Linked DNA regions of Ramlibacter pinisoli. The protein of the gene in region 1 interacts with the protein of each later gene in a pairwise test. Links are inferred from orthologs where the notes say so. Each region holds a gene or a part of one and is shown in the gene's direction. Other genes may lie near its edges. The genes, in order: ligA and leuS.

Region 1 (14,211 bases):
GGGTGCAGATGGCCAACCGCACCGGTGCGCTCAACGAGATCGAGTACTCGGAGTTCGTGGTCAAGACCCAGGCCTTCGCCGACGCGGTGAACGGCGCGCCCGAGTTTCCCGAAATGCTGCACGAGGTGGCGCGCGCCCGCGAGCTCGACCAGTTCGCCGGCGACCACGATGCCCAGCTCGGCTTCACGCTGCGGGCCCGCAATTCCGCCTGGAGTCCGGGCTACGTGCACCAGAACGCCGCCCGGCTGGGCTTCGTCGCCGGCGTCATTCCCGGCCGCATGGTGCTGCCCTCGGGCACGCAGGGCCAGCCGCCCATCCTGGTACTGTCGTTCGACACCCAGGCCGCCCTGGCCGACGACCCGGCCCAGTCGGCCATCCGCGAAGTGACGCTCAGCCTGGACGTGCCGCAGGTGCACCGCGCCGAGCAGCCGTTCCAGCGCATGCGCGACGCGGCGGCCGCCCTGGCCGAGTCCATGGACGGCGCCCTCACCGACGACAACGGCCAGGTGATCCAGGCCGAGGGCCTGGACGTGATCGGCGCCGACCTCGAGGGCCTGTACGACACGCTCGAGTCGCGCGACCTGGCTGCCGGCTCGCCGCAGGCGCGCCGCCTTTTCAGCTAGACCATGACTGCCTCCGCCCAGGTGCAGGAGCGCGTGGAGGCGCTGCGCGAGCTGCTGCACCACCACGCCCACCGCTACTACGTGCTCGACGAACCGGAGATCCCCGACGCCGAGTACGACCGGCTGTTCCAGGAACTGCAGGCGCTGGAGGAGCGGCATCCCGAGCTGGCCACGCCCGATTCGCCCACCCGGCGGGTCGGCGGCGCCGTGCTGGACGGCTTCGCCAAGGTGCGCCACAGGGTGCCGATGCTGTCGATCCGCACCGAGACCGACATCGAGGCGAGCGGCGCGCGCAACTTCGACACCCGGGTGCGGCGCGAACTGGGGCTGGCGGCATCGGAGCCGCCGGTGCAGTACGTCGCCGAGCTGAAGTTCGACGGCCTGGCCATCAACCTGCGCTACGAGAACGGCGTGCTGGTGCAGGCCGCCACCCGCGGCGACGGCGAGATCGGCGAGGACGTCACGCAGAACATCCGCGGCATCGGCCAGGTGCCGCTGCGGCTGCCACGCGACGCCCCGGCCGTGCTGGAAGTGCGCGGCGAGGTCTACATGCGGCGCGACGACTTCGAGCGGCTCAATGAGCAGCAGCGCCAGAAGATCGCGGCCGGCCAGAAGAACGAGAAGACCTACGTCAACCCGCGCAACGCCGCGGCCGGCGCGGTGCGCCAGCTCGACCCCGCCATCTCGCGCCAGCGGCCGCTGTCGTTCTTCGCCTACGGCTGGGGCGAGGTCACGCCGGCGGAGCAGGGCGGCCCCGACTTCCACAGCCACTACGAGGCGCTGCTGACGCTGCGCTCCTGGGGATTCCCGGTCTCGGCGCGCACCACGCTGGCCCAGGGCGCCGACGACCTGGTGGCGTTCCACCAGGCCGTGGGCGAAGAGCGCGACCGGCTGCCGTTCGACATCGACGGCGTGGTCTACAAGGTCAACGGCTTTGCGCTGCAAAAGCGCCTGGGCTTCGTCACCCGCGAGCCGCGCTGGGCGGTGGCGCACAAGTACCCGGCCCAAGAGCAGCTGACCACCGTCGAGGCCATCGAGGTGCAGGTGGGGCGCACCGGCAAGCTGACGCCGGTGGCCAAGCTGGCGCCGGTGTTCGTCGGCGGCGTCACGGTCACCAACGCCACGCTGCACAACGAGGACGAGGCCCGCCGCAAGGACGTGCGGGTCGGCGACACGGTCATCGTGCGCCGGGCCGGCGACGTCATCCCCGAGGTGGTGTCCGTCGTGCCCGACAAGCGGGTGCAGGATGCCCCCCAGTTCACGATGCCGCGCCGCTGCCCGGTCTGCGGCAGCGAGGCGGTGCGCGAGGAGGGCGAGGCCGACTACCGTTGCACGGGCGGGCTGTTCTGCGGTGCCCAGCGCAAGCAGGCCCTGCTGCACTTCGCCCAGCGGCGGGCGATGGACATCGAAGGCTTGGGCGAGAAGCTGGTCGACCAGCTGGTCGATGCCGGCGTCGTCAAGACGCTGCCCGACCTGTACCGCCTCGGCCTGGCCAACCTGGTGGCCCTGGAGCGCATGGGCGACAAGTCGGCGCAGAACCTGCTCGCGGGGCTGGAGCAGTCGAAGGCGACGTCCCTGCCGCGGTTCCTCTATTCGCTGGGCGTCCGGCACGTCGGCGAAGCCACGGCACGCGACCTGGCGCGCCACTTCGGCGGGCTGGACGCCATCCTGGACGCCGGTGTCGAGCAGCTGCTGGAGGTGCCGGACGTCGGGCCGGTGGTCGCCGAGAGCATCCACACCTTCTTCGCCCAGCCGCACAACCGCGAGGTCGTCGAGCAGTTGCGTGCCGGCGGCGTGCACTGGGAGGAGGGCGCGCCGGCGGTGCAGGCGCCGCGGCCGCTGGCGGGCCAGACCGTGGTGCTCACCGGCACCCTGCCGACCCTGAGCCGCGACGAGGCCAAGGACCTGCTGGAGGCCGCCGGCGCCAAGGTGGCCGGATCGGTGAGCAAGAAGACCAGCTACGTGGTGGCGGGCGCCGAGGCCGGCAGCAAGCTCGACAAGGCGAGGGAACTCGGGATCCCGGTGCTGGACGAGGACGGCCTGCGGGCCTTGCTGGCTGGCGGCTGACTGCCACGGCGGGGTGGGGCCGGCCGTCGCGGGCGCGGCCGCTATCCTTGCGGGCATGACCGTCCGCGAGATCCTGAAGATGGGCGACCCGCGCCTGCTGCGCGTCGCCCAGCCCGTCCCCGACTTCGACACCGATGCGCTGCACCTGCTGGTGGCCGACATGTTCGACACCATGCGGGCCGTCAACGGCGCCGGCCTGGCCGCGCCGCAGATCGGCGTCGACGTGCAGCTGGTGATCTTCGGCACCGACACGGTCAATCCCCGCTATCCGGACGCGCCGGCCGTGCCGCGCACCGTGCTGCTCAATCCTGTGGTGACCCCGGTCGGCGAGGAAGAGGAGGAGGGCTGGGAAGGCTGCCTGTCGGTGCCCGGCCTGCGTGGGGTCGTGCCGCGCTGGAAAACGATCCGGTACACCGGCTTCGACCCCTTCGGCGATCCGATCGACCGCACGGTGAGCGGCTTCCATGCGCGCGTGGTGCAGCACGAGTGTGACCATCTGATGGGCAAGCTCTACCCGATGCGGGTGCGGGACTTCTCCCGCTTCGGCTACACGGACGTGCTGTTTCCCGACATCGACGCGGCCGAAGACGACTGAGGCCTGCCAGCGACCTCTTTCGACGCCCCGACAGCCGGGGCATTTACCCCACTGTGTAACTGGAAGCTGTCCCCGTCGTGGTGCAAATGTGCAGAGTGCACAGGGAGAACGCTCCAACTGTCCATCGGAAGCTCTACAGCGAGTTGCAAATCCCATCAGATTGAATTGCAGAGCTTCGCCACAGTGCACCCCAGGCGCTGCGATGTGCAGGCCCGCCGTCCACGGAGGACGGGCATTCCAACCAATGATGAAGGGGTCCCTGGATGAATATGGAATTGGCAAGGATGGGCGTGGTCTACCTGCACCTGGTCGCGTGTTGCGTAGCCATCGGTCTGGTGTTCATGAGCGACCTCGACATGGTCAAACGGTTGCTGACGGGCGGTGCAGCGACGCTGGATGAGAAACACCTCGGCGGCCTGCACCAGACGCTGGTCCGGGCGCTGCTGGTGCTGTGGCTGACCGGCTCGGGCCTCGTGGCCATGGACGTCTGGACCAAGGGCGCCGAAATCCTGAACAACCCCAAGCTGCAGTCCAAGATCGCGATCGTCGTCCTGCTCACGATCAACGGGGTGGTGCTGCACCACACCGTGCTGCCGATGCTCAAGCGTGCCGGTGCGCTGATGCGGCTGACGTTCAACCAGCGCATGCTGGCGATCTTCGTCGGTGCCGTCTCGGGCGTGTCCTGGTTCTACGCGGCGATGCTGGGGATCGGCCGTCCGCTGAACTGGAAGTACTCCCTGGGCGAGATCCTGGCGGCCTACCCGGCCCTCATCCTGGCCGGCTTCGTGTCCATGGTCTTCCTGACCGCCTGGTCCCAGTACCGGGCCACCGGCGGCACCCGCGCGTTCCTGCCCGCCCGGGCCTATTGAAGTTGAGCTCCCTCGGGGAAAGGGCCGGTGGCGGCCCCAACCTGGGTTCCACGGCGCCGGCCTCCCCCGGCGCCGTTTTTCATGGCTCCGGCTACCCCGGCGCATCGAGTCACATGCACGGCGTAGGCCGCACCTCCGCCCCGATTCTTGACAGGCGTTGGTTGCCAGTTGGCCGTCCGCTCCCTCTCCCCTCGGGGGAGAGGGATGGGGAGAGGGGGTTCCCTGCCTGGGTCGCGGAACTGCTTGAAGCTTTGGCGCCTATGCCGCCAAGGCTTCAAGCAGTTCAGTCTCTATCTCGATCTGCCGACGGTTCTGCTGGAGCTCCGGTCCGTCCACCAGGAAGGTGTCCTCGACCCGCTCGCCCAGCGTGGTGACCTTGGCGAGCTGCAGGTTGATGTGGTGGCGCGCCAGCACCCGTGCCACCGAATAGAGCAGACCGGCGTGGTCGCTGGCGGAGATGGACAGCAGCCAGCGCTGCGCCTTCTCGTCGGGCGCGAGCTGCACGCGCGGCGCGACCGGGAAGCTGCGCACCCGGCGTGACACCCGGCCCCGGCTGGGCGTGGGCAGCGGGCCGGCGCGGCCGATGGTGCCTTCCAGCTCGGACTCGACCATGCTGATCAGTTCGCGGTAGTGCTCCGGCAGCATGGCGGTCACCACCTGGAAGGTGTCGAGCGCGTAGCCGTTGCGGGCCGTGTGGATGCGGGCATCCAGGATCGAGAAGCTGGCCTGGTCGAAGTAGCCGCAGATGCGGGCGAACAGGTCGGGCTGGTCGGGTGTGTAGACCAGCACCTGCAGGCCTTCGCCCACCGGGGACAGGCGCGCGCGCACCAGGGCGCGCGTGGTGCCGACGTGGCGCGAGACGTGCCGGGTGTGCCAGGCAATCTCGCCGGCGTCGTGGCGCATGAAATAGCCCACGTCCAGCGTGTCCCAGAGCTTCTTGTGGGCCTCGAACGGCAGCGCGAACAGCTGCAGCTGCACCAGCGCATCGCGCTTGCGGGCCTCGATCTCGGCGGCGTTGTCCGGCGCGTGGCCACCCAGGGCCCGCAGCGTCGCCCGGTACAGGTCCTCCAGCAGCTTGCCCTTCCAGGCATTCCAGACCTTGGGGCTGGTGCCGCGGATGTCCGCCACCGTCAGCAGGTACAGCGCCGACAGCCAGCGCTCGTTGCCCACCCGGGCCGCGAAACTGGCGATGACGGCCGGGTCGCCCAGGTCTTCCTTCTGCGCGATGCGGCTCATGGTGAGGTGCTCGCGCACCAGGAATTCGACGAGCTTGCAGTCGCCCGAGTCGATGGCGTGCTGGCGGCAGAAGTGCCGCACCTCCTGCGCGCCCAGCTCCGAATGGTCGCCGCCGCGGCCCTTGGCGATGTCGTGGAACAGGGCTGCGATGTACAGCACGAACGGCTTGTCGAAGCCGGCCGCCAGCTGCGAGCAGAACGGGTACTCGTGCGCATGCTCGGCGATGAAGAAGCGGCGCACGTTGCGCAGCACCATCAGGATGTGCTGGTCCACCGTGAAGACGTGGAACAGGTCGTGCTGCATCTGGCCGACGATGCGCCGGAACACCCACAGGTAGCGGCCCAGCACCGATGTCTGGTTCATCAGGCGCAGCGCATGCGTGATGCCGTTGGGCTGCAGCAGCATCGCCTTGAAGGTGGCGTGGTTCACCGGGTCGTTGCGGAACCGCCCGTCCATCACGTCGCGGGCGTTGTACAGCGCGCGCAGGGTGCGCGCCGACAGGCCCTCGATGCCCACCGTGGTCTGGTACAGCAGGAAGGTCTCGAGGATGGCGTGCGGGTCGCGCTGGTACAGGTCGTCGCTGGCCACCTCCAGCATGCCGGCCTTGTTCAGGAAGCGCGGGTTGATCGGCTCGGCGTGGTGGCCGCTCGGGTTGAGCCGCTCCTCGATGTTCAGCAGCAGGATCTGGTTGAGCTGCGCCACCGCCTTGGCGGCCCAGTAGAAGCGCTTCATCAGCGCCTCGCTGGCGCGCTGCTTCAGGCGGCCGTCGGGGCTGGTCTCGTTGCGGTAGCCGAACGCCTCGGCCACCGCCGTCTGCAGGTCGAACACCAGCCGGTCCTCGCGGCGGCCCGCGATGGCATGCAGGCGGGCGCGGATGAGGCTGAGCACGGCCTCGTTGCGCTGGATCTGCTGCGCCTCCAGCGGCGTCGCCAGCCCGCTGGCGGCCAGATCGTCCCAGCTGTGGCCGAGGCCGGCTGCCTTGGCCACCCACAGGATGACCTGCAGGTCGCGCAGGCCGCCGGGGGATTCCTTGCAGTTGGGCTCCAGGGCGTACGGCGTGTTCTCGAACTTGGTGTGCCGCTGGCGCATCTCCAGCGTCTTGGCGATGAAGAAGGCGCGCGGGTCCAGGGTGGCGCGGAAGCGCTGCTGGAAGTCGGCGAACAGCCGGCGGTCGCCGGCCAGCAGGCGCGACTCGAGCAGCGAGGTCTGCACCGTGACGTCGGCGGCGGCCTGGGTGACGCAGTCGCCGACAGTGCGCACGCTGGAGCCGATCTCCAGGCCGGTGTCCCAGCAGCGGCCGATGAAGCCTTCCAGGCGCTGCTTGAGCGCGTCGTCGCCGTCGGCGTGGGTGCCATCGGGCATCAGCAGCAGGACGTCGACGTCGGAATGCGGGAACAGCTCGCCGCGCCCGTAGCCGCCCACCGCCACCAGGGCGAAGCCGGGCGGGAGATCGCCGGACCGCCACAGCTCGCGCAGCGTGGCATCGACGTGGCGGGCGAGGCGGCGCAGGATGGCGCCGATGGAGCGGGTGGGGTTGCCCTGGCGCAGGAGCGAGGCGTTGACGGCGGCCTTGCGCGCCTTGAGCTGATCGCGCAGCACGGTGACCGAGGCCGCCGTGGCGGCCGGGGTGTCGATGGCAGCCGGGTCGGCACTCATGTCGGGGGTCGCCGCGCGCCGGCGCGGCTCAGGCGTTGACGAAGGGCGGCGGAGGCGGGCTGCCGGCCGACAGGGTCATCACCTCGTAGCCGGTCTCGGTGACCAGCACCGTGTGCTCCCACTGGGCCGACAGCGAATGGTCCTTGGTGACGATGGTCCAGCCGTCGCTGCCGAACTCCTTCACTTCCTTGCGGCCGGCGTTGATCATGGGCTCGATCGTGAAGGTCATGCCGGGCTTGAGTTCTTCCAGCGTGCCGGGCTTGCCGTAGTGCAGCACCTGCGGCTCCTCGTGGAAGTTGCGCCCGATGCCGTGGCCGCAGAACTCGCGCACCACCGAGAAGCCGTTCTTCTCGGCGAACTGCTGGATGGCGAAGCCGATGTCGCCCAGCCGGATGCCCGGCTTGACGCGCATGATGCCGTGCCACATGGCGTCGTAGGTCAGGTTGACCAGGCGCTTGGCCGCGATGGACACCTCGCCGACCGTGAACATGCGGCTGGTGTCGCCGAACCAACCGTCCTTGATGACGGTGACGTCGACGTTGACGATGTCGCCCTTCTTCAGCGGCTTGTCGTTCGGGATGCCGTGGCACACCACGTGGTTGACCGAGGTGCACAGCGAGGCCGGGTAGGGCGGGTAGCCGGGCGGCTGGTAGCCCAGCGTGGCGGAGACCGAACCCTGCTTCTTCATGCACTCGGCGGCGAGCCGGTCGATCTCACGCGTGGTGATGCCGGGCTTGATGTGGGGCGTGAGGTAGTCCAGCACCTCGGCGGCCAGCCGGCCGGCGGTGCGCATGCCCTGGATGCCGTCGGCGTCCTTCAACGTGATGCTCATGGACCCGATTATCCCAGACCCCCTGCGCCGGCGCAGCCGACGCGACCGTGCCCGGTAAAATCCCGGGTTTCCGCGCGCGCCCCAGTCAGCGGCCCGCGCTCCAGGTTCCCACCACAGGTTTCACAGTGACCCCGCACATCACCGAGTTCGAGGGCGGCCGTGCCCTCAGCGCGTTCCGCGTCCAGCAATTGCTTCCCGCGCTGCAGGCCGTCCACGAGAAGGTCAGCGGTGTCTCCGCCCGCTTCGTGCACTTCGCCGCCTGGGACCATGCACCGTCGGAGGCCGAGCGCGAGCGCCTGGCCGCGCTGCTGACCTACGGCGAGCCGTTCGACGGCGACACGGCCGGCGAGCTCTTCGTCGTCACGCCCCGCCTGGGCACCGTCTCGCCCTGGGCCTCCAAGGCGAGCGACATCGCCCACAACTGCGGCCTGGCCGTGCGGCGCGTCGAGCGCGCCGTCGAGTACCGCGTCCAGCTCAAGGGCGGCCTGCTGGGCGGCAAGGCCGCGCTGTCGGCGGCCCAGCGGGAGGCCATCGCCGGACTGCTGCACGACCGCATGACCGAAAGCGTGCTGGACGGCCTCGCCGGTGCCCACCGGCTGTTCTCCGAGCTCGACCCGCAGCCGATGGAAGCCGTCGACGTGCTCGGCGGCGGCCGCGCGGCGCTGGAGCGGGCCAACACCCAGTTTGGGCTGGCGCTCGCCGACGACGAGATCGACTACCTGGAGGCGGCTTTCCGCGGCCTGGGGCGCAACCCCACCGACGTCGAACTGATGATGTTCGCCCAGGCCAACAGCGAGCACTGCCGGCACAAGATCTTCAACGCCGACTTCACCATCGACGGCCAGAAGCAGCCGGCCAGCCTGTTCGGCATGATCCGGCACACCCACAAGACCCATCCCCAGCACACCGTCATCGCCTATTCGGACAACGCCGCGGTGATGGAGGGCTCGCCGGTCGAGGCCTTCCTGCCGGCGCGCGGCGACGCCCCGGCGGCCTACCAGCGCCGCGAGGCGCTGCACCACGTGCTGATGAAGGTGGAGACGCACAACCACCCGACCGCCATCTCGCCGTTCCCGGGCGCCTCCACCGGCGCCGGCGGCGAGATCCGCGACGAGGGCGCCACCGGCCGCGGCGCCCGGCCCAAGGCCGGCCTCACCGGCTTCTCGGTGTCGCGCCTGTGGGACAGTCCGAACGGCCGGCCCGCCCACATCGCCAGCCCGCTGCAGATCATGACGGAGGGGCCGCTGGGCGGCGCCGCCTTCAACAACGAGTTCGGCCGGCCGGCCCTGGGCGGCTACTTCCGCGCCTACGAGCAGACCGTCGACGGCGTGGTGCGCGGCTACCACAAGCCCATCATGATCGCGGGCGGCCTGGGCAGCATCGACGCCGGGCTCACCTCCAAGATCCAGTTCCCGGCCGGCACCCTGCTAGTGCAGCTGGGCGGTCCCGGCATGCGCATCGGCATGGGCGGCGGCGCGGCCAGCTCCATGGCCACGGGCGCCAACGCGGCCGAGCTCGACTTCGACTCGGTCCAGCGCGGCAACCCCGAGATCGAGCGTCGCGCGCAGGAGGTCATCAACCACTGCTGGTCGCTGGGAGCCGGCAACCCCATCCTGGCGATCCACGACGTGGGCGCCGGCGGCCTGTCCAACGCCTTCCCGGAGCTCACCAACGATGCCGGCCGCGGTGCCCGCTTCGACCTGCGCAAGATCCCGCTCGAGGAAACCGGCCTGGCGCCCAAGGAGATCTGGTGCAACGAGAGCCAGGAGCGCTACGTGCTGGCCATCGCGCCGGCGTCGCTCGAGCAGTTCCGCGCCTTCTGCGAGCGCGAGCGCTGCCCGTTCGCGGTGGTGGGCGTGGCGACCGACGAGCGCCAGCTCGTCCTGGGTGAAGCGGAAGGGGCGAGCGCTGCGCGGGACGCCACCGCCGCGGTCGACATGCCGATGGAAGTGCTGCTGGGCAAGGCGCCCAAGATGCACCGCGACGTGCGCAGCGTGCGGCGCGAGGTGCCGCCGATCGACCTCGACGGGGTCGAGCTGGAGGCCGCGGCGATCAACGTGCTGGCCCATCCCACCGTGGCCTCCAAGCGCTTCCTCGTCACCATCGGCGACCGCACCGTGGGTGGGCTGTCGCACCGCGACCAGATGGTCGGTCCGTGGCAGGTGCCGGTGGCCGATTGCGCGGTGACGCTGGCCGACTTCCGCGGCTTCGCCGGCGAGGCGATGAGCATGGGCGAGCGCACGCCGTTGGCCGCCATCCACCCGGCGGCGTCGGGCCGCATGGCCGTGGCCGAAGCCATCACCAACCTGCTGGCGGCCCCGATCGAGCTGCCGCGCGTCAAGCTGTCGGCCAACTGGATGGCCGCCTGCGGCGAGGCCGGCGAGGACGCCGCGCTGTACGAGACCGTGAAGGCGGTCGGCATGGAGCTGTGCCCGGCGCTGGGCATCTCGATCCCGGTGGGCAAGGACAGCCTGTCGATGCGCACCCAGTGGACCGACGGCGGCACGCAGAAGAAGGTCACCTCGCCGGTCAGCCTGGTGGTCAGCGCGTTCGCCACCCTGGCCGACGTGCGGGGCACGCTCACGCCGCAACTCGACGCCACCACCGACGACACCACGCTGGTGCTGGTCGACCTGGGCAAGGGCCGGCACCGCATGGGCGGCAGCATCCTGGCCCAGGTGCTGGACCAGCCTGGCGGCGAGGTGCCCGACCTGGACGATCCGCAGGACCTGGTGCGCCTGGTCGAGGCCGTCAATGCGCTGCGGGCCCAGGGCCGGCTGCTGGCCTACCACGACCGCAGCGACGGCGGCCTGTTCGCAGCCGCCTGCGAGATGGCCTTCGCCGGCCACGTGGGTGTGAGCCTCAACGTCGACCTGCTCGTGACCGAGGGCGACGGCATCAGCGACAGCCGGGCCGATTTCGGCGACGCCAAGAACTGGGCCAGCCAGGTCGCCCCGCGCCGCAACGAGCTCACGCTCAAGGCGCTGTTCAACGAGGAACTGGGCGTGCTGCTGCAGGTGCGCACCGCCGAACGCAACGAGGTCATGCAGGTGCTGCGCGAGCACGGCCTGTCCCGCTTCAGCCACTTCGTCGGCAAGACCCGCCCGCCGTCGTCGGCGCTCGATGTCGGCAAGGGCCAGGTGCAGGTCTGGCGCGACACCAAGGCGGTGTTCAGCGCCAGCCTGTCCGACCTGCACCAGGTCTGGGACAGCGTCAGCTGGAAGATCTGCCAGAAGCGCGACAACCCCGCCTGCGCCGACCAGGAACATGCCGCCGCCGGCGACGCCGCCGATCCGGGCCTGCAATTCGCGCCGGCCTTCGACCCGGCCGAGGACGTGGCAGCGCCGTTCCTGAACCTGGCCCGTCCGCGCGTGGCCATCCTGCGCGAGCAGGGCGTCAATTCGCACGTCGAGATGGCCTACTGCTTCGACACCGCGGGCTTCGAGGCGGTCGACGTCCACATGACCGACCTGCAGGCCGGGCGCGCCCGCCTCGACGACTTCAAGGGCGTGGTGGCGTGCGGCGGCTTCAGCTACGGCGACACGCTAGGTGCGGGCATCGGCTGGGCGCGCAGCATCACCTTCAACCCGCGCCTGTCCGAGCAGTTCCAGGCCTTCTTCGGCCGCGCCGACACCTTCACGCTGGGCGTGTGCAACGGCTGCCAGATGCTGGCCGAGCTGGCCGACATCATCCCCGGCGCGCAGGCCTGGCCGCGCTTCACGACCAACCGCAGCGAACGCTACGAGGCCCGGCTGTCGCAGGTGGAAGTGCTGGAGTCGCCCAGCCTGTTCTTCGCCGGCATGGCTGGCAGCCGCCTGCCCATCGTGGTGGCGCACGGCGAGGGCTACGCCAACTTCGCCCACCGGGGCGACCCGGCGAAGGCGATCGCGGCGATGCGCTTCACGGACCATCACGGCCAGCCCACCGAGACCTACCCGCTGAACCCGAACGGCAGCCCCGGTGGCCTGACGGCAGTGACCACGGCCGACGGCCGCTTCACGGCCATGATGCCGCACGCCGAACGCGTCTTCCGCAACATCCAGATGAGCTGGACCGGCGGCGACCCCAGCGCCAGCAGCCCCTGGCTGCGCATCTGGCGCAACGCGCGGCGCTGGGTGGGCTGACGCGGGAGCCACGCGGCCTCGCGCGGGGCTGCGGCTGTGCCACCATGGCGGCTATGCCACAGCCATTGCGCCGTTCCCTCCTGCTGGCCGCCTGCGCCGGTGCCCTGATGCCGGGCCTGCCCGCAGCCCAGTCCGCCTATCCGTCGCGGCCGGTGCGCCTGGTCGTGCCGTTTCCTGCCGGCGGCGCCACCGACGTGCTGGCGCGCGCCATCACGCTGCAGGCCGCCAACCGGCTGGGCCAGGCCATCGTCATCGACAACAAGCCCGGCGCCGGCGGCACGATCGGCTCCGACCTGGTGGCCAAGGCCGACCCGGACGGCTACACGCTGCTCATCGCCACCGGCAGCACGCACTCGGTCGCCGTGGTGACGAACCCGCGCCTGCCTTACAAGGTGGAGCAGGATTTCGTTCCGGTCGTGGACGTGGCCCGCACCAGTGCGGTGATGGTGGTGCCGACCTCCCTGCCGGCGGCCAACCTGCGCGAGTTCATTGCGCTGGCCAAGGCCCGGCCGGGGCGCCTGAACTTCGGCTCCAGCGGCAATGGCACCAACAGCCACCTGGCGGGGGAGCTGTTCAAGGCCCAGGCCGGCGTGTTCATGACCCACATCTCGTACCGCGGCACCGGCCTGGTGTTCAACGACATGGTGTCGGGCCAGGTGCACATGCTGATGGACAACTACGTCACCTCGCAGGGCCACATCCGCGACGGCAAGTTGCGCGCCATCGGCGTCACCAGCCTGCAGCGGCTCCCGTTCGCGCCCGACATCCCGACCCTGCACGAGCAGGGGCTGGCGAACTTCGACGTGAGCAACTGGTTCGGGATCTACGCGCCGCGCGGCACGCCGGGCGACGTGGTGGCGCGCGTCAACACTGCCTTCAACGAGGCCCTGCGCGACCCCGAGCTGCAGAAGCGCCTGGGGCTGCTGGGCGCCACCGCCACCGGCGGCACGCCGCAGCAGATGGCCGCCATGGTGGCGGCCGACACGGCGCGCTGGCGCCGGCTCATCACCGAGCGCAAGCTGGTCGTCGACTGAGCGACAGCCCTGCTCAGAACCCCACCGGCCAGCCGTCCTTGCGGTGGTCGGAAGCGGCGATGTAGCCGTTGGCGGTCTTGAGGGCGAGCTGGGCCGAGCCGAACTCGGTCTCGAACCGCGCCGCCACCGACACCTCGTGGCCTCGCGCGCGCAGGCCCTCGATGGCGTCGGCCGGGAAGTTCCACTCGACCGCCACGGTGTGGTTGTCGTCCCGCACCCGCCAGCGCGGCGCATCGCTGGCCGCCTGCGGGTTCAGGCCGTGGCAGGCGATGCGCGCCGCCACCTGCACGTGTCCCTGGGCCTGCATCGAGCCGCCCATCACGCCGAAGGCCAGCAGCGGCTGGCCGTCGCGGGTGAGGAAGCCCGGGATGATGGTGTGGAACGGCCGCTTGCCGGGCGCCACCTGGTTGGGGTGCCCGGGCTGCAGCGTGAAGCCCCAGCCGCGGTTGTGCAGGGCGATGCCGGTGTCCGGCACCACCACGCCGGAGCCGAAGCCCTTGAAGTTGGACTGGATGAACGAGACCATCATCCCGCGCTGGTCGGCGGCGGTGAGGTAGACCGTGCCGCCGCTGTGCGGCGAGCCGGGGCGAGCCGGCGCGGCGCGGTCCGGGTCGATGAGCCGGGCGCGGCCAGCCAGGTAGGCGGGCGCGAGCAGGTCGGCCGCGGTGACGGCACGCATCGCCTCGGGGTCGGCCACGTAGGCCTGCAGGTCGGCGAAGGCCAGCTTCATGGCCTCGATCTGCAGGTGGTGCCACAGCGCGCTGTCCAGGCCCGCAGAAGGCAGGTCCAGGTGCTCCAGCATGCCCAGCGCCATCAGCGCGCCGATGCCCTGGCCGCTGGGGCCGATCTCGTGCAGCTCGACGCCCTGGAATCGCACCGACAGCGGCTGCACCCAGTCGCAGCGGTGCTCGGCCAGGTCCTGCTCGTCGAGCAGGCCGCCGGTGGCGCGGGCGTGGTCGGCGATGGCGCGCGCCAGCCGGCCGCGATAGAAGTCGTCGCCCTTGCTCGCGGCGATGCTTTCCAGCGTGGCGGCCTGGCCGGGGCAGATGAACAGCTCGCCAGTCGCCGGCGCCTCGCCGCCCGGTGCAAAGGCTTCGCGGAAGCCGGGCTGGGCCAGCAGCTCGGGCACCTGGGCCTGCCACTGGCGGCGCACCGTCGGCGAGACCAGGAAGCCC
Region 2 (14,419 bases), on another replicon or contig:
TCGTCATCGATGTGCTGCGTGCCTACCTGTCCAAGCACTTCGCCGAGCGCACCTCGATGCACGGCGTGTTCATGGACATCCTGGGCCTGGGCGTGCTGATCACCGGCGAGTCGGGGCTGGGCAAGAGCGAGCTCGGCCTGGAACTGATCACGCGCGGCAATGGCCTGGTGGCCGACGACGCGGTCGACCTGTACCGGGTGAACCAGACCACCATCGAGGGCCGCTGCCCCGAGCTGCTGCAGAACCTGCTGGAGGTGCGCGGCATCGGCCTGCTCGACATCCGGGCCATCTTCGGCGAGACCGCGGTGCGCCGGAAGATGCGGCTGCGGCTGATCGTGCACCTGGTGCGGCGCGAGACGCTGGAGCGCGACTACGAACGGCTGCCCTACGAGCCGCTCACCCAGGACGTGCTGGGCGTACCGGTGCGCAAGGCGGTGATCCAGGTGGTGGCCGGCCGCAACATCGCCGTGCTGGTCGAGGCCGCGGTGCGCAACACCATCCTGCAGCTGCGCGGGGTCGACACCTACCAGGAGTTCGTCGAGCGGCACCGCCGCGCGATGGAAAAAGGCAGTTGAGGCCAGCCCTCGACTAGAAACGCGCGAGGCGCCGGCGCCTCAGCGCCGCACCGGCCGGTTGGGGCAGTCCTGCTTGGTGCAATGGGCGTACAGCGACAGCGCGTGGTCGGCGATCGCGAAGCCCTTGGCCTGGGCGACCGCGTGCTGGCGCTTCTCGATCTCGGCGTCGTAGAACTCCTCGACCCGGCCGCAGTCGAGGCACACCATGTGGTCGTGGTGCGTGCCCTCGTTCAGCTCGTACACCGCCTTGCCGCTCTCGAAGTGGCTGCGCGAGAGGATGCCGGCCTGCTCGAACTGGGTGAGCACGCGGTACACCGTGGCCAGGCCGATGTCGGAGCGCTCCTCCAGCAGCACGCGGAACACGTCTTCCGCCGTCATGTGCCGCTGCGATCCCTTCTGGAACACCTCCAGGATCTTCAGGCGCGGCAGCGTCGCCTTCAGGCCAGTGTTCTTCAGTTCGTCGATGTTGGTCATGGGGGTCTGCCGGGACGGGCCGCGAGGGGGTCCCGCTACAATGATTCGATCATATCGCCTGCCTGTTTCCCCATGCCCCCGCGCACCTCCCGCTTCCTGCGGCCCGGTCTCGTGCTGGCCGCCTGCGCGCTGGGCGCGGGCTGTGCCAGCGTCGACAACGCGACCCGGCCGATCGCCAACGCCATCACGCCCTACAAGGTCGAGGTGGTGCAGGGCAACTTCGTGTCGAGCGAACAGGTCGAGCTGCTCAAGCCCGGCATGTCGCGCCAGCAGGTGCGCGAGCTGCTGGGCACCCCGCTGCTGACCAGCGTGTTCCACGCCGACCGCTGGGACTACGTGTTCACGCTGCGCCGCCAGGGCGTCGAGCCGCAGCGGCGCAAGCTCACCGTGTTCTTCAAGGGCGAGGGCCTGGAGCACTTCGAGGGCGACAGCATGCCCAGCGAGGCCGACTTCGTCGCCTCCATCGGCAGCAAGCGCGCGCTGGGCAAGGTGCCGGTGCTCGAGGCCACCGAGGACCAGCTCAAGCGCAACAGCAAGCCGGCCGCGCCCGAGGCGGCGCCTGCGCCTGCGCCCGAGCCGCCGCTGCCCGCCAGCTACCCGCCGCTCGAGACCACGGGGCGCTGACCGCATGGCGACCAAGACCACGACTCCCCAGCACCAGGTCGCAGTGGCCGGCGCCACCGGCCGCATGGGCCACATGCTCATCGAGGCGATCCGTGCCGCCGACGACTGCCAGCTGGCCGGCGCGCTCGACGTCCCGGCCAGCCCGGCGATCGGCAACGACGCCGCCGCCTTCCTCGGCGTCGCCAGCGGCGTGCCGGTGGTGGCCGACATCCGCACCGGCCTGGCCCGGGCCAAGGTGCTGATCGACTTCACCCGGCCCGAGGGCACGATGGCGCACCTGGCGGCCTGCCGCGAGCTGGGCCTCCATGCGGTGATCGGCACCACCGGCTTCAGCGACGACCAGAAGGCCCGCATCGCCGAGATCGCGCGCGACATCGCCATCGTCATGGCGCCCAACATGAGCGTGGGCGTCAACGTGACCATGAAGCTGCTGGAGATGGCGGCCAAGGCGCTGTCGACCGGCTACGACATCGAGGTGATCGAGTCCCACCACCGGCACAAGGTCGATGCGCCGTCCGGCACCGCCCTCAAGATGGGGGAGGTCATCGCCGGCGCCCTGGGGCGCGACCTGAAGGAATGCGCGGTCTACGCCCGCGAGGGCGTCACCGGCGAGCGCGATCCGTCCACCATCGGCTTTGCCACCATCCGTGGCGGCGACATCGTGGGCGACCACACGGTGCTGTTCGCCGGCACCGGCGAGCGCATCGAGATCACGCACCGCTCGGCCAGCCGCGCCACCTACGCCCAGGGCAGCCTGCGGGCCGTGCGCTTCCTGGCCGGCCGGACCAGCGGCCTGTACGACATGTTCGACGTCCTCGGGTTGAGGTAGGCCGGGCGCCGGCCCCGGCGCGTTGAGGGGCGAGGGAGGAAGCCATGGATGCACTGCAGCTGTTCGGCCAGGCCGACGGGATCACCCGCGTGGTGGCACTGCTGCTGCTCGGCATGTCGGTGGCCAGCTGGGTCGTCATCCTCTGGAAGGGCTGGCTGCTGCACCGCGCCGCCGCCGACGTCGGCCGCTCCACCGCCGCCTTCTGGCAGGCTCCCGCCCTGGCCGAGGCGCGCCAGCGGGTGGCCGGTTTCGACCGCGAGCAGTTCGTGCTGCCGCTGGTCGATGCCACGGTCGCCCAGCCCGGCGGTTCGCTGGCCGCCGCCGGCGACCGCAGCCAGCAGCTCACGCGGGTGCTGCGCGACGCCCTGCACGGCATCCTCGACAAGCTGACATTCGGCCAGGTCCTGCTGGCCACGGTGGGTTCGACGGCGCCGTTCGTCGGCCTGCTCGGCACCGTCTGGGGCATCTACCACGCGCTCACCGGCATCGCCGCCGCCGGCCAGATCAGCATCGACAAGGTGGCCGGTCCGGTCGGCGAGGCGCTCATCATGACCGCCGCCGGGCTGGCCGTCGCCATCCCGGCCGTGCTGGGCTACAACATCTTCGGCCGCCGCATCGGCCGCATCGAAGCCGACCTGGAAGGCTTCGCCCGCGACCTGCGCGAGCTGGTGGTGCACCACCACGTCAACGGCGGGGAGACGGCCGCATGAGCTTCGGCCGCCTCGAGCGCAGCGAGGGGCCGCGCCCCATGAGCGACATCAACGTCACCCCGCTGGTCGACGTCATGCTGGTGCTGGTGGTCATCCTCATCATCACGGCGCCGCTGATGGCCAGTTCGCTGCGCCTGGACCTGCCCAAGGCCGAGGCGGCCAAGCCGGGCGATGCGCCGCGCTTCGTCACCGTCGGCCTGGACGCCCAGGGCGGGCTGTTCCTGGACGACAAGCCGGTCGATCCGCAGCAGCTGGGCGCCCGGCTGGCCGAGGTCGCGCAGCGCGGCCCCGACACCGAGGTCCAGCTGCGCGCCGACCAGGCCGTGCCCTACGGCCGCATCGTCGACGTGATGGGCGCGGCGCAGAAGGCCGGGCTGCAGCGCATCGGCTTCGTCGCCGACCCCGCCAAGTGATGCTGCCGCGCTGATCGCCCTGCGGGCGGCCGGCATGTCACCGGCGGCAACGCCTGAGGTCCCCGGCCTGCGCCGCCTAGAATTCCGCGCATGCAAGACAAGTACAACCACCTCGAGGTCGAGCGCGCAGCCCAGGCGCACTGGACCGGGCGCGATGCCTACCGCGTCGTCGAGGACGCGAGCAAGAAGAAGTTCTACGCCTGCTCGATGCTGCCCTACCCGAGCGGCAAGCTGCACATGGGCCACGTGCGCAACTACACCATCAACGACATGTTGACGCGGTACCTGCGCATGAACGGCTACAACGTGCTCATGCCGATGGGCTGGGACGCCTTCGGCCTGCCGGCCGAGAACGCGGCGCTGAAGAACGGCGTGCCGCCGGCCCGCTGGACGTACGAGAACATCGCCTACATGAAGGGCCAGATGCAGGCCATGGGCCTGGCCATCGACTGGTCGCGCGAGGTCGCCACCTGCGACCCCAGCTACTACAAGTGGAACCAGTGGCTGTTCCTGAAGATGCTGGAAAAGGGCATCGCCTACCGCAAGACCCAGGTCGTCAACTGGGACCCGGTCGACCAGACCGTGCTGGCCAACGAGCAGGTGATCGACGGCAAGGGCTGGCGCACCGGTGCCCCGGTCGAGAAGCGCGAGATCCCCGGCTACTACCTGAAGATCACCGACTACGCGGCCGAGCTGCTCGACCATGTGCAGCACCGGCTGCCCGGCTGGCCCGAGCGGGTCAAGCTGATGCAGGAGAACTGGATCGGCCGCAGCGAGGGCGTGCGCTTCGCGTTCCCGCACACCATCCGCGATGCCGCCGGCCACCTCATCGGCGACGGCCGCCTGTACGTCTTCACCACCCGGGCCGACACCATCATGGGGGTCACCTTCTGCGCGGTCGCGCCCGAGCACCCGCTGGCCACCCACGCCGCCCGCAACAACCCCAAGCTGGCCGCGTTCATCGAGGAGAGCAAGAAGGGCGGCACCACCGAGGCCGAGCTCGCGCTGCGCGACAAGGAAGGCCAGCCCACCGGGCTGCAGGTGGCGCACCCGATCACCGGCGAGCCGGTCGACGTCTGGGTCGGCAACTACGTGCTGATGGGCTACGGCGACGGCGCCGTCATGGGCGTGCCCGGCCACGACGAGCGCGACTTCGCGTTCGCGCTCAAGTACGACCTGCCCATCATGGAGGTGGTGCACGTCGACGGCGAGACCTACGACTACCGCCACTGGCAGGACTGGTACGCCGACAAGGAGCGCGGCGTCACCATCAACTCCGACATCTTCAGCGGCTTCGGCTATGAGGAGGCGGTGAACGCGGTGGCGCACGCCCTCGAGCAGAAGGGCCTGGGCGAGAAGAAGACCACCTGGCGCCTGCGCGACTGGGGCATCAGCCGCCAGCGCTACTGGGGCACGCCCATCCCCATCATCCACTGCGCCGAGCACGGCGCGGTGCCGGTGCCCGAGAAGGACCTGCCGGTGGTGCTGCCGCAGGACTGCGTGCCCGACGGCAGCGGCAACCCGCTGAACAAGCGCGAGGACTTCCTCGCCTGCGCCTGCCCGGTGTGCGGCAAGCCGGCGCGGCGCGAGACCGACACCATGGACACCTTCGTCGACTCGTCCTGGTACTTCATGCGCTATTGCGACCCGTCCAGCGACGACGCCATGGTGGCCAGCGGCTCGCAGTACTGGATGCCGATGGACCAGTACATCGGCGGCATCGAGCACGCCATCCTGCACCTGCTGTACGCGCGCTTCTGGACCAAGGTGATGCGCGACCTCGGCCTGATCGCCATCGACGAGCCGTTCACCAAGCTGCTCACCCAGGGCATGGTGCTGAACGAGGCGTTCTCGCGCACCACGACCGGCAAGCAGTACTTCTGGGCCCACGACCTGGACATCGTGCGCGACGAGCACGCCAAGGTGGTCTCGGCCACCGCCCGGGCCGACGGCAAGCCGGTGGCCTACGAGGGCTGGACCACGATGTCCAAGTCCAAGAACAACGGCGTCGACCCGCAGGACCTGATCGAGAAGTACGGCGCCGACACCGCGCGCCTGTACACCATGTTCACCGCCCCGCCCGAGGCCACGCTGGAGTGGAACGACGCCGCGCTGGAAGGCAGCTACCGCTTCCTGCGCCGGGTCTGGGCGTTCGGCCACCGGCTGGCGCAGGGCGACGCCGTCGCCGGCCAGGCCAAGGCGCTGCGCAACCTGGCCGGCCTGGGCAAGCCGGCCAAGGCCCTGCGGCGCGAGGTGCACGCGGTGCTCAAGCAGGTCGACTACGACTACGCCCGCATGCAGTACAACACCGTGGTCTCGGGCGCGATGAAGATCCTCAACGCACTGGAGGACGACAAGGGCTCCGGCGACGCCGGCGCCGACGCCGCCCGGGCCGAGGGCTTCGGCATCCTGCTGCGGGTGCTGTACCCGGTCACGCCGCACCTGACCCACACGCTGTGGCAGCAGCTCGGCTACGAGACGCTGCACGGCGACCTGCTCGACGCGCCCTGGCCGCGCATCGACGAACAGGCGCTGGTGCAGGAGGAGGTCGAGCTGGTGCTGCAGGTCAATGGCAAGCACCGCGGCACCATCTCCGTGCCGGCCACGGCCGACAAGGCCGAGATCGAGCGGGTGGCGCTGGCCAGCGAGGGCTACCAGAAGTTCGCCGCCGGCGCGACGCCCAAGAAAGTCATCATCGTGCCGGGCCGGCTGGTCAACCTGGTCGTGTGATGCGGCGCCGCCTGCTGCTGGCCGTCGCGCCCGCCGTCCTCGCCGGCTGCGGCTTCGAGCTGCGCCGGGCGCCTGACTTCGCCTTCAAGTCCATCCTCATCACCTCCGGCTCGGCGGTGTCGACCGACCTGCGGCGCAACCTGTCCTCGGTGCCCGAGATGCAGGTGCTGCCCCTGAGCGGGCGGCCCGACCAGGCGCAGGTCATCCTCGACGTGCCGGAGGAGCGGCGCGAGCGGGTGGTGGTGGGCGTGAACGCCTCCGGCCAGGTGCGCGAGCTGCAGCTGCGCATCCGGATGAAGTTCAAGCTGCGCACGCCGCAGGGCAAGGAACTCATTCCCGAGACCGAGCTGCTGCAGCAGCGGGACATCAGCTTCAACGAAACCGCGGTGCTGGCCAAGGAGGCCGAGGAAGGCCTGCTCTACCGCGACATGCAGAACGATTTGGTGCAGCAGTTGATGCGGCGCCTGGGCGCCATCAAGTCCCTGTAAATCCGGCCGGACGAGGCGTTCTCTGACGCCGGCCCGGGCCGTGCCGGCCTAGAGTGACTCAACCGGGGCTGCGTCCCCGAGGAGAGCCGCCATGGACAGCCAGGTCGGACCCGGCAGCCAGGACTTCGTCGCCCTCGAGGCGCGGTTCGGTGCCCGCAACTACCACCCGGTGCCGGTCGTGGTCGACCGCGCCCTCGACTGCCTGGTCTGGGACGTCGAGGGGCGCGAGTACATCGACATGATGGGCGCCTATTCGGCCGTCAGCCACGGCCACCTGCACCCGCGCGTCGTCGCCGCAGCGCAGCGCCAGCTGCACAAGGTCGCCGTCACCTCGCGCGCCTACCACGGCAACACGCTCGGACCCTTCCTGGCCAAGCTGTGCACGCTGGCCGGCTTCGAGCGAGCGCTGCCGATGAACACCGGCGCCGAGGCGGTCGAGACGGCGATCAAGTGCGCCCGCCGCTGGGGCCACCGCGTCAAGGGAATCCCCGACGGCCAGGCCGAGATCCTGGTGGCGCGCAACAACTTCCACGGCCGCACCACCACCATCGTGGGCTTTTCCAGCGAGCCCGAGTACCGCGCCGGTTTCGGCCCGTTCGCACCCGGTTTCCGTCACTTCGACTTCGGCGACATGGCCAGCGTGCGGGCGGCGGCCACGCCCAACACCTGCGCCGTGCTGGTCGAGCCGATCCAGGGCGAGGCAGGCGTTGTGCTGCCGCCGCCGGGCTTCTTCGCCGAGCTGCGGGACTGGTGCACGGCCCACCGCGTGCTGCTGGTCGACGACGAGGTGCAGGCCGGCCTGGGCCGCACCGGCAAGTGGTTCGCCTTCGAGCACGAAGGCATCCGCCCGGACGCGCTGATCCTGGGCAAGGCGCTCGGCGCCGGCCTGTTGCCGGTCAGCGCCTTCCTGGCCGATGCGCCGGTGATGGACGTGTTCGATCCCGGCAGCCACGGCTCCACCTTCGGCGGCAACGCGCTGGCGGCGGCGGTCGCCCTCGAGGGCCTGCGGGTGCTGGAGGACGAGCGGCTGGTCGAGCGCGCCGCCCAGCTCGGCCCGCACCTGATGCAGCGCCTGCAGGAGGTGCAGCAGGCAGCCGGGCCGCTGATCCGCGACGTGCGCGGGCGCGGCCTGTGGGTCGGCGTCGACATCGATCCGGCGCACGGCAACGCACGCCGACTGGTCGAGCAGCTGGCGCGCAACGGCGTGCTGTCCAAGGAGACCCACGAGACGGTGATCCGGTTCGCGCCGCCGCTCACGATCAGCGCCGCGCTGATCGACCGCGCGACCGCGATCTTCCGCGACACCGTCGCGGCCTGGAGGGCCGGCCGCGACTAAACTCGCGGCCATGCAGCTTGCCGCCGCCCAGCTGAACGCCCACCTGCAGAAGGGGCTGCGCTCGCTCTACACCCTGCATGGCGACGAGCCGCTGCTGGTGCAGGAAGCGGCCGACGCCATCCGCGCGGCGGCGCGCGTGCAGGGCTACACCGAGCGCACCGTGCACACGGTGGCCGGCGCGCACTTCGACTGGAGCGAGGTGCTGGCGGCGGGCGGCTCGCTCAGCCTGTTCGCCGAGCGCCAGATCGTCGAGATCCGCATCCCGACCGGCAAGCCCGGCAAGGAGGGCAGCCCGGCGCTGCAGCAGCTGGCCCAGGACGCCCAGGGCAACGACAGCACGCTGACCCTGGTGCTGCTGCCGCGGCTGGACAAGATGACGCGCGGCGGCGCCTGGTTCGGCGCGCTGGAGAACTTCGGCGTGACCATCCAGCTCGACCCGATCGAACGCGGCGCGCTGCCGCAGTGGATCGCCCAGCGCCTGGGCCGCCAGGACCAGCGCGTGCGCGGCGGCGAGGAGGGCCAGCGCACGCTGCAGTTCTTCGCCGACCGGGTCGAGGGCAACCTGCTGGCGGCGCACCAGGAGATCCAGAAGCTGGGGCTGCTGTACCCGGGGGGCGAGCTGTCGTTCGAGCAGGTCGAGAGCGCAGTCCTCAACGTGGCCCGCTACGATGTCTTCAAGCTGTCGGAGGCCGTGCTGGGCGGCCAGGTCGCGCGCGTGCAGCGCATGCTGGACGGCCTGCAGGCCGAGGGCGAGGCCGAGGTGCTGGTGCACTACACCCTGGCCGAGGACATCCGCGCCCTCAAGCGGGTCCGGGACGCGATGGGCGAGGGCCGGCCGCTGCCGGTGGCGCTGCGCGAGCAGCGCGTGTGGGGCCTGAAGGAGCGCCTGTTCGAGCGCGTCCTGCCGCGCCTGTCGGCCACCGCGCTGGACAACCTGCTGCACGGCGCGCACGTGGTCGACGGCATCGTCAAGGGCCTGAAGGCGCCCGGCTGGCCGACCGACGGCTGGCAGGCGCTGCAGCGCCTGGCCCTGCAGCTGTGCCAGGAATGCGGGGCCCAGCAGGGGCCATCCCCGCGTGGGAAAATCCCGGCGTGAACGCAAGAACGAACGCCTCCACGCTGGCGGCCGGTGCCGCTGCGCTGCCCCCCGACGAGGCCCTCGCGGCCAGGGGCGGCCCGGCGCCGCTCGACCTGCCCGACTACATGCAGGCGCTGGGCCGGCAGGCGCGCCAGGCCAGCGCGCGCCTGTCCGCCGCCAGCGCCGCCGAGAAGAACGCGGTGCTGCGGGGCATCGCCGTCCGGCTGCGCGCCTCGGGCGAGGCGCTGGCCGCCGACAACGCCCGCGACCTCGAGCGGGCCCAGGCCGCCGGCCTCGCCGCGCCGATGGTCGATCGGCTGCGGCTCACGCCGAAGATCCTGGAGACGCTGGCGCAGGGCTGCGAGCAGCTGGCCGCGATGCCGGACATCATCGGCGAGATCCGCGGCATGACCCAGCAGCCCAGCGGCATCCGCGTCGGCCAGATGCGCGTGCCGCTCGGCGTGTTCGGCATGGTCTACGAAAGCCGCCCCAACGTGACGATCGAGGCCGCCAGCCTGTCGATCAAGAGCGGCAACGCCTGCATCCTGCGCGGCGGCTCGGAGGCGATCGACTCCAACCGGGCGCTGGCCCGCCTGGTGCGCGCCGCGCTGGCCGACGCCGGCCTGCCCGAGGACGCGGTGCAACTGGTGCAGACCACCGACCGCGAGGCGGTCGGCCAGCTGATCGCCATGCCGCAGTACGTCGACGTCATCATCCCGCGCGGCGGCAAGGGCCTGATCGAGCGCATCAGCCGCGACGCCAGGGTGCCGGTCATCAAGCACCTGGACGGCAACTGCCACGTCTACGTTGACGACCCCTGCGACGTGGCGATGGCGGTCACCATCGCCGACAACGCCAAGACCCAGAAGTACAGCCCCTGCAACGCCAGCGAGGGCCTGCTGGTGGCGCGCGCCGTCGCCGCCGACTTCCTGCCGGCCATCGGCGCGGTGTATGCGGCCAAGGGCGTCGAGATGCGCTGCGACCCCGAGGCGGCCGCCATCCTGGCCCGCGTCGGCGGCGCCGACGTGCGGCCGGCCACCGAGCAGGACTGGTCCGAGGAGTACCTGGCGCCCATCATCAGCATCAAGATGGTGGCCGGTCTGGACGAGGCCATCGCCCACATCAACCGCTACAGCAGCCACCACACCGACGCCATCGTCACGCGCGACCACGTGCACGCCCAGCGCTTCCTGCGCGAGGTCGATTCGGCCAGCGTGATGGTCAACGCGAGCACCCGCTTCGCCGACGGCTTCGAGTACGGGCTGGGCGCCGAGATCGGCATCAGCACCGACAAGTTCCACGCCCGCGGCCCGGTCGGCATCGAAGGCCTGACCTCGCTGAAGTGGGTGGTGCTCGGCCAGGGCGAAGTGCGCACCTGACCGCCCCGATGGCTGACTATTGGCCCGGCTGCGGCTGGCAGTTCCTGCGCTCCGATGCCGACGGCCAGCTGGTCGTCACCGACGACTTCCTGCGCCACCTGCTGCAGCGCCCCGAACTGGCGCCGCTGCCCGAGTCCTGCGCCGCCGAACGCGCGCTGCACCAGGAGCTGCTGGCGCAGCCGCGCCAGGCGGTCGGGACGGCGCGGCTGGCCGCCCTGGCCGACCCCGATGCGGCGGACAACTACGCCGTCTGGCTGCGCTTCCGCGAGCGCCTGCTGGCGCGGCCGACGCTCGAGGGCAGCTACCTGCAGCTGTTCCAGCGCGACGTCGACGTGCCGCCGCTGCTGGTGCACCAGCTCACGCAGGTGCTGCTGCGGCAGGTGCTGGGCGAGGACGCGACGCCGTTCCAGGCCCGCGCCGCCGAACTGCTGTTCCGGCCCCAGCGCATCGCCGTCCAGGGCGACGGCCAGGTGATGGCGGCCGACGAGGAGACGGTGGAGAGCCAGGCGCTGGCCGCCACGCCCGGCTCGCTGGTCGACCTGCTGCGGCAGGCCGGCGCGACGCCGCGCGAGGCCGAGCTCGACGTGCTGGGCGAGGCCAACGCCGGCCAGTACTGGGAGCGCAGCGAGGCGCACGACCTGGTGGTGCAGCTCAATCACGGCCAGCCGGCGCTGGCCGCCCTGTGCGAGGTGATCGAGCGCTGGATCGGGCACTTCCTGGGCGTGCGGGTGCGGGTGGAGGTGGCGCGCGAGATCGACGAGGACCAGTGGGTCTGGCACGTCGGCCTGGACGCGCAGGCCACGGCGGTGCTCAACGCCCTGTACCGCGGCGAGGACGTCGACGAGGCCCAGGGCCGGCGCATGCTGTGCCTGTTCCGGCTCGAGTTCGCCGACCCGCACGTGCTGCGGCCCGAGGTCGCCGGGCACCCGGTCTGGCTGGCGATGGCGATGGACGAGGGCCAGCGCCTGCGGCTCAAGCCGCAGAACCTGTTGCTGAACCTGCCGCTGGCACGCCAGAGCTGACGCCGCCACGGCCGCGCCTTGCAAGCGCCGGCCGCGTCCCCAGCTTCCTACAATTCACCCACGGCGCGAGGCCGTCCTCGAGGGCTCCCATGGTTCCGCATCTCATCACCGCCCTCACGGGTCCGATCAACGAACTCGAGCAGCGCATCCTGGAGTCGATGCCGGCCATCGAGCGCTGGTTCCGGCTCGAGTGGATGGAGCACACGCCGCCGTTCTACACCTCGGTCGACGTGCGCAACGCCGGCTTCAAGCTGGCCCCGGTCGACACCAACCTGTTCCCGGGCGGCTGGAACAACCTCACCACCGAGATGCTGCCGCTGGCGGTGCAGTCGGCGATGGCGGCCATCGAGAAGATCTGCCCCGAGGCCAAGAACCTGCTGGTGATCCCGGAGAACCACACCCGCAACACGTTCTACCTGTCCAACGTGCTGCAGTTGAAGCGCATCTTCCACATGGCGGGCCTGAACGTGCGCATCGGCTCGATCAGCCCGGAGATCAAGGAGCCGACCACCTTCAACCTGCCCACCGGCGAGTCGGTCGTGCTCGAACCGGTGGTGCGCAGCCGGCACCGCCTGGGGCTGAAGGACTTCGATCCCTGCACCATCCTGCTCAACAACGACCTGTCGGCCGGCGCCCCCGGCATCCTGGAGGACCTGCACGAGCAGTACCTGCTGCCGCCGCTGCACGCCGGCTGGTCGGTGCGGCGCAAGAGCCGCCACTTCCAGAGCTACGAGGAGGTGTCCAAGCGCTTCGGCAAGCTGCTGGGCATCGACCCGTGGCTGATCAACCCGATGTTCAACAAGTGCGGCGAGATCGATTTCGCCTCCGGTGCGGGCATGGACTGCCTGACCACCAACGTCGATGCCCTGCTCACGCGGGTGCGCAAGAAGTACAAGGAATACGGCATCAACGAGAAGCCGTTCGTCATCGTCAAGGCCGACAACGGCACCTACGGCATGGGCATCATGACCGTGCGCGACGTGAAGGACCTGGACCAGCTCAACCGTCGCACCAAGAACAAGATGGCGGTCGCCAAGGACGGCCAGGAGGTGCACGACGTCATCATCCAGGAAGGGGTGCAGACGTACGAGCGCATCCACGACGCGGTGGCCGAACCGGTGGTCTACATGATGGACCGCTACGTGGTCGGCGGCTTCTATCGCGTGCACCCCGAGCGCGGCATCGACGAGAACCTCAATGCGCCGGGCGCCGGCTACGTGCCACTGGCGTTCGCCGAGAGTACGCGCTTACCTCAGCCGGGTGAGAAGCCGGGTGCCAGCGCGCCCAACCGGTTCTACATGTACGGCGTGATCGGCCGGCTGGCGATGCTAGCGGCGAGCTACGAACTCGAGGCCACCGACCCCGAGGCAGAGACCTACGACTGATCGGCCGGCGCCAGTTGCTGCGCTGCAACAAAAGGCGCGACGGGCGCAGGTGAGCGGCGCACAATAGCGTCCCCAAAGGAACCGGAACCCCCGCCGCCGCACCCGCGGCCCGAAGACGGGGGACCTTAGTGCAGAGCTCGAAATCCTCGCTCGCGGCGCTGACCCTCGCCGCCATCGGCGTCGTCTACGGCGACATCGGCACCAGCGTCCTGTACGCCGTCAAGGAGGTCTTCGGCTCCGGCCACGTGCCGTTCACGATGGCCAACGTGTACGGCATCCTGTCGATCTTCTTCTGGACGCTGACGGTCATCGTCTCGCTCAAGTACGTGGTGCTGGTGCTGCGCGCCGATAACCACGGCGAGGGCGGCCTGATCGCGATGCTGGCGCTGGCATCGCAGGCGGTGAAGGAAAAGCCCAAGCTGCGCAGGGTGCTGCTGGCGGTCGGCATCTTCGGCAGCTCGCTGTTCTACGGCGACGGCGTCATCACGCCGGCGATCTCGGTGCTGTCGGCGGTCGAGGGCCTGGAGGTGGTGTCGCCGCGCTTCAAGGAGGGCGTGATCCCGATCACGCTGGTGATCCTGTTCGGCCTGTTCGCGGTGCAAAAGCGCGGCACCGCCGGCATCGGCAAGTTCTTCGGCCCGATCACCGTCGTCTGGTTCGTCGTGATCGCCGTGCTGGGCGTCTCCAACATCGTGCGCCATCCCGAGATCCTGGTGGCCCTGAGCCCGCACCACGCGGTGCTGTTCATGTGGCACCACCCGGGCACCACCTTCGTCATCCTCGGGGCGGTGGTGCTGTGCGTGACCGGCGCCGAGGCGCTCTACGCCGACCTGGGCCACTTCGGCAAGCAGCCGATCCGGCTGGCCTGGTTCTCCGTCGTCATGCCGGCGCTGACCATGAACTACTTCGGCCAGGGCGCGCTGCTGCTCGAGAATCCCGACGCGGTGAAGAACCCGTTCTACATGATGGCGCCCGACTGGGCGCTGCTGCCGCTGGTGGTGCTGGCCACTGCCGCCACGGTGATCGCGTCGCAGGCCCTGATCACCGGGGCGTTCAGCGTCACCAAGCAGGTGGTGCAGCTGGGCTACCTGCCGCGGCTGCAGGTGCAGCACACCAGCGTGCGCGAGACCGGCCAGATCTACATCCCGTTCGTCAACTGGGGCCTGTTCGTGGCCATCGTGCTGGCGGTGGTGCTGTTCCGCTCGTCGAGCGCGCTGGCCTCGGCCTACGGCATCGCCGTCACGCTGGACATGCTGATCACCACGACGCTGACGTTCTTCGTCATCCGCTACAGCTGGAAGTACCCGCTGTGGCTGTGCGTGGCGGCGACCGGCTGGTTCTTCGTGGTCGACATCACCTTCTTCAGCTCCAACATG

Evidence for each region.
Region 2: the proteins of ligA (region 1) and leuS interact in binary tests that used the Escherichia coli proteins (3 or more experiments, as listed by UniProt). The link is inferred for Ramlibacter pinisoli from one-to-one orthologs.

The regions. Positions count from the first base shown.
Region 1 is NZ_WSEL01000009.1:43,775-57,985, forward strand. What follows is about bases 197-3,158. They hold ligA (NAD-dependent DNA ligase LigA), read left to right. Parts: upstream 197-626; coding sequence 627-2,690; downstream 2,691-3,158. Other genes in these bases: GON04_RS14720 (cell division protein ZipA C-terminal FtsZ-binding domain-containing protein), read left to right, coding at 197-623; def (peptide deformylase), read left to right, coding at 2,746-3,158. Also shown: more of GON04_RS14720, read left to right, coding at 1-196; more of def, read left to right, coding at 3,159-3,285; GON04_RS14735 (hypothetical protein), read left to right, coding at 3,549-4,154; GON04_RS14740 ([protein-PII] uridylyltransferase), read right to left, coding at 4,413-7,046; map (type I methionyl aminopeptidase), read right to left, coding at 7,075-7,878; purL (phosphoribosylformylglycinamidine synthase), read left to right, coding at 8,004-12,002; GON04_RS14755 (Bug family tripartite tricarboxylate transporter substrate binding protein), read left to right, coding at 12,056-13,036; GON04_RS14760 (gamma-glutamyltransferase family protein), read right to left, coding at 13,050-14,211. UniProt on the Escherichia coli protein: DNA ligase that catalyzes the formation of phosphodiester linkages between 5'-phosphoryl and 3'-hydroxyl groups in double-stranded DNA using NAD as a coenzyme and as the energy source for the reaction.
Region 2 is NZ_WSEL01000007.1:19,529-33,947, forward strand. Bases 3,386-6,555 are described here. They hold leuS (leucine--tRNA ligase), read left to right. Parts: upstream 3,386-3,715; coding sequence 3,716-6,355; downstream 6,356-6,555. Other genes in these bases: GON04_RS14210 (ExbD/TolR family protein), read left to right, coding at 3,386-3,625; GON04_RS14220 (LPS-assembly lipoprotein LptE), read left to right, coding at 6,352-6,555. Outside these bases: hprK (HPr(Ser) kinase/phosphatase), read left to right, coding at 1-575; fur (ferric iron uptake transcriptional regulator), read right to left, coding at 615-1,049; GON04_RS14195 (outer membrane protein assembly factor BamE), read left to right, coding at 1,122-1,673; dapB (4-hydroxy-tetrahydrodipicolinate reductase), read left to right, coding at 1,678-2,502; GON04_RS14205 (MotA/TolQ/ExbB proton channel family protein), read left to right, coding at 2,547-3,212; more of GON04_RS14210, read left to right, coding at 3,209-3,385; more of GON04_RS14220, read left to right, coding at 6,556-6,843; rocD (ornithine--oxo-acid transaminase), read left to right, coding at 6,935-8,179; holA (DNA polymerase III subunit delta), read left to right, coding at 8,190-9,275; GON04_RS14235 (glutamate-5-semialdehyde dehydrogenase), read left to right, coding at 9,383-10,636; GON04_RS14240 (DUF6352 family protein), read left to right, coding at 10,645-11,658; gshA (glutamate--cysteine ligase), read left to right, coding at 11,748-13,043; GON04_RS14250 (KUP/HAK/KT family potassium transporter), read left to right, coding at 13,172-14,419.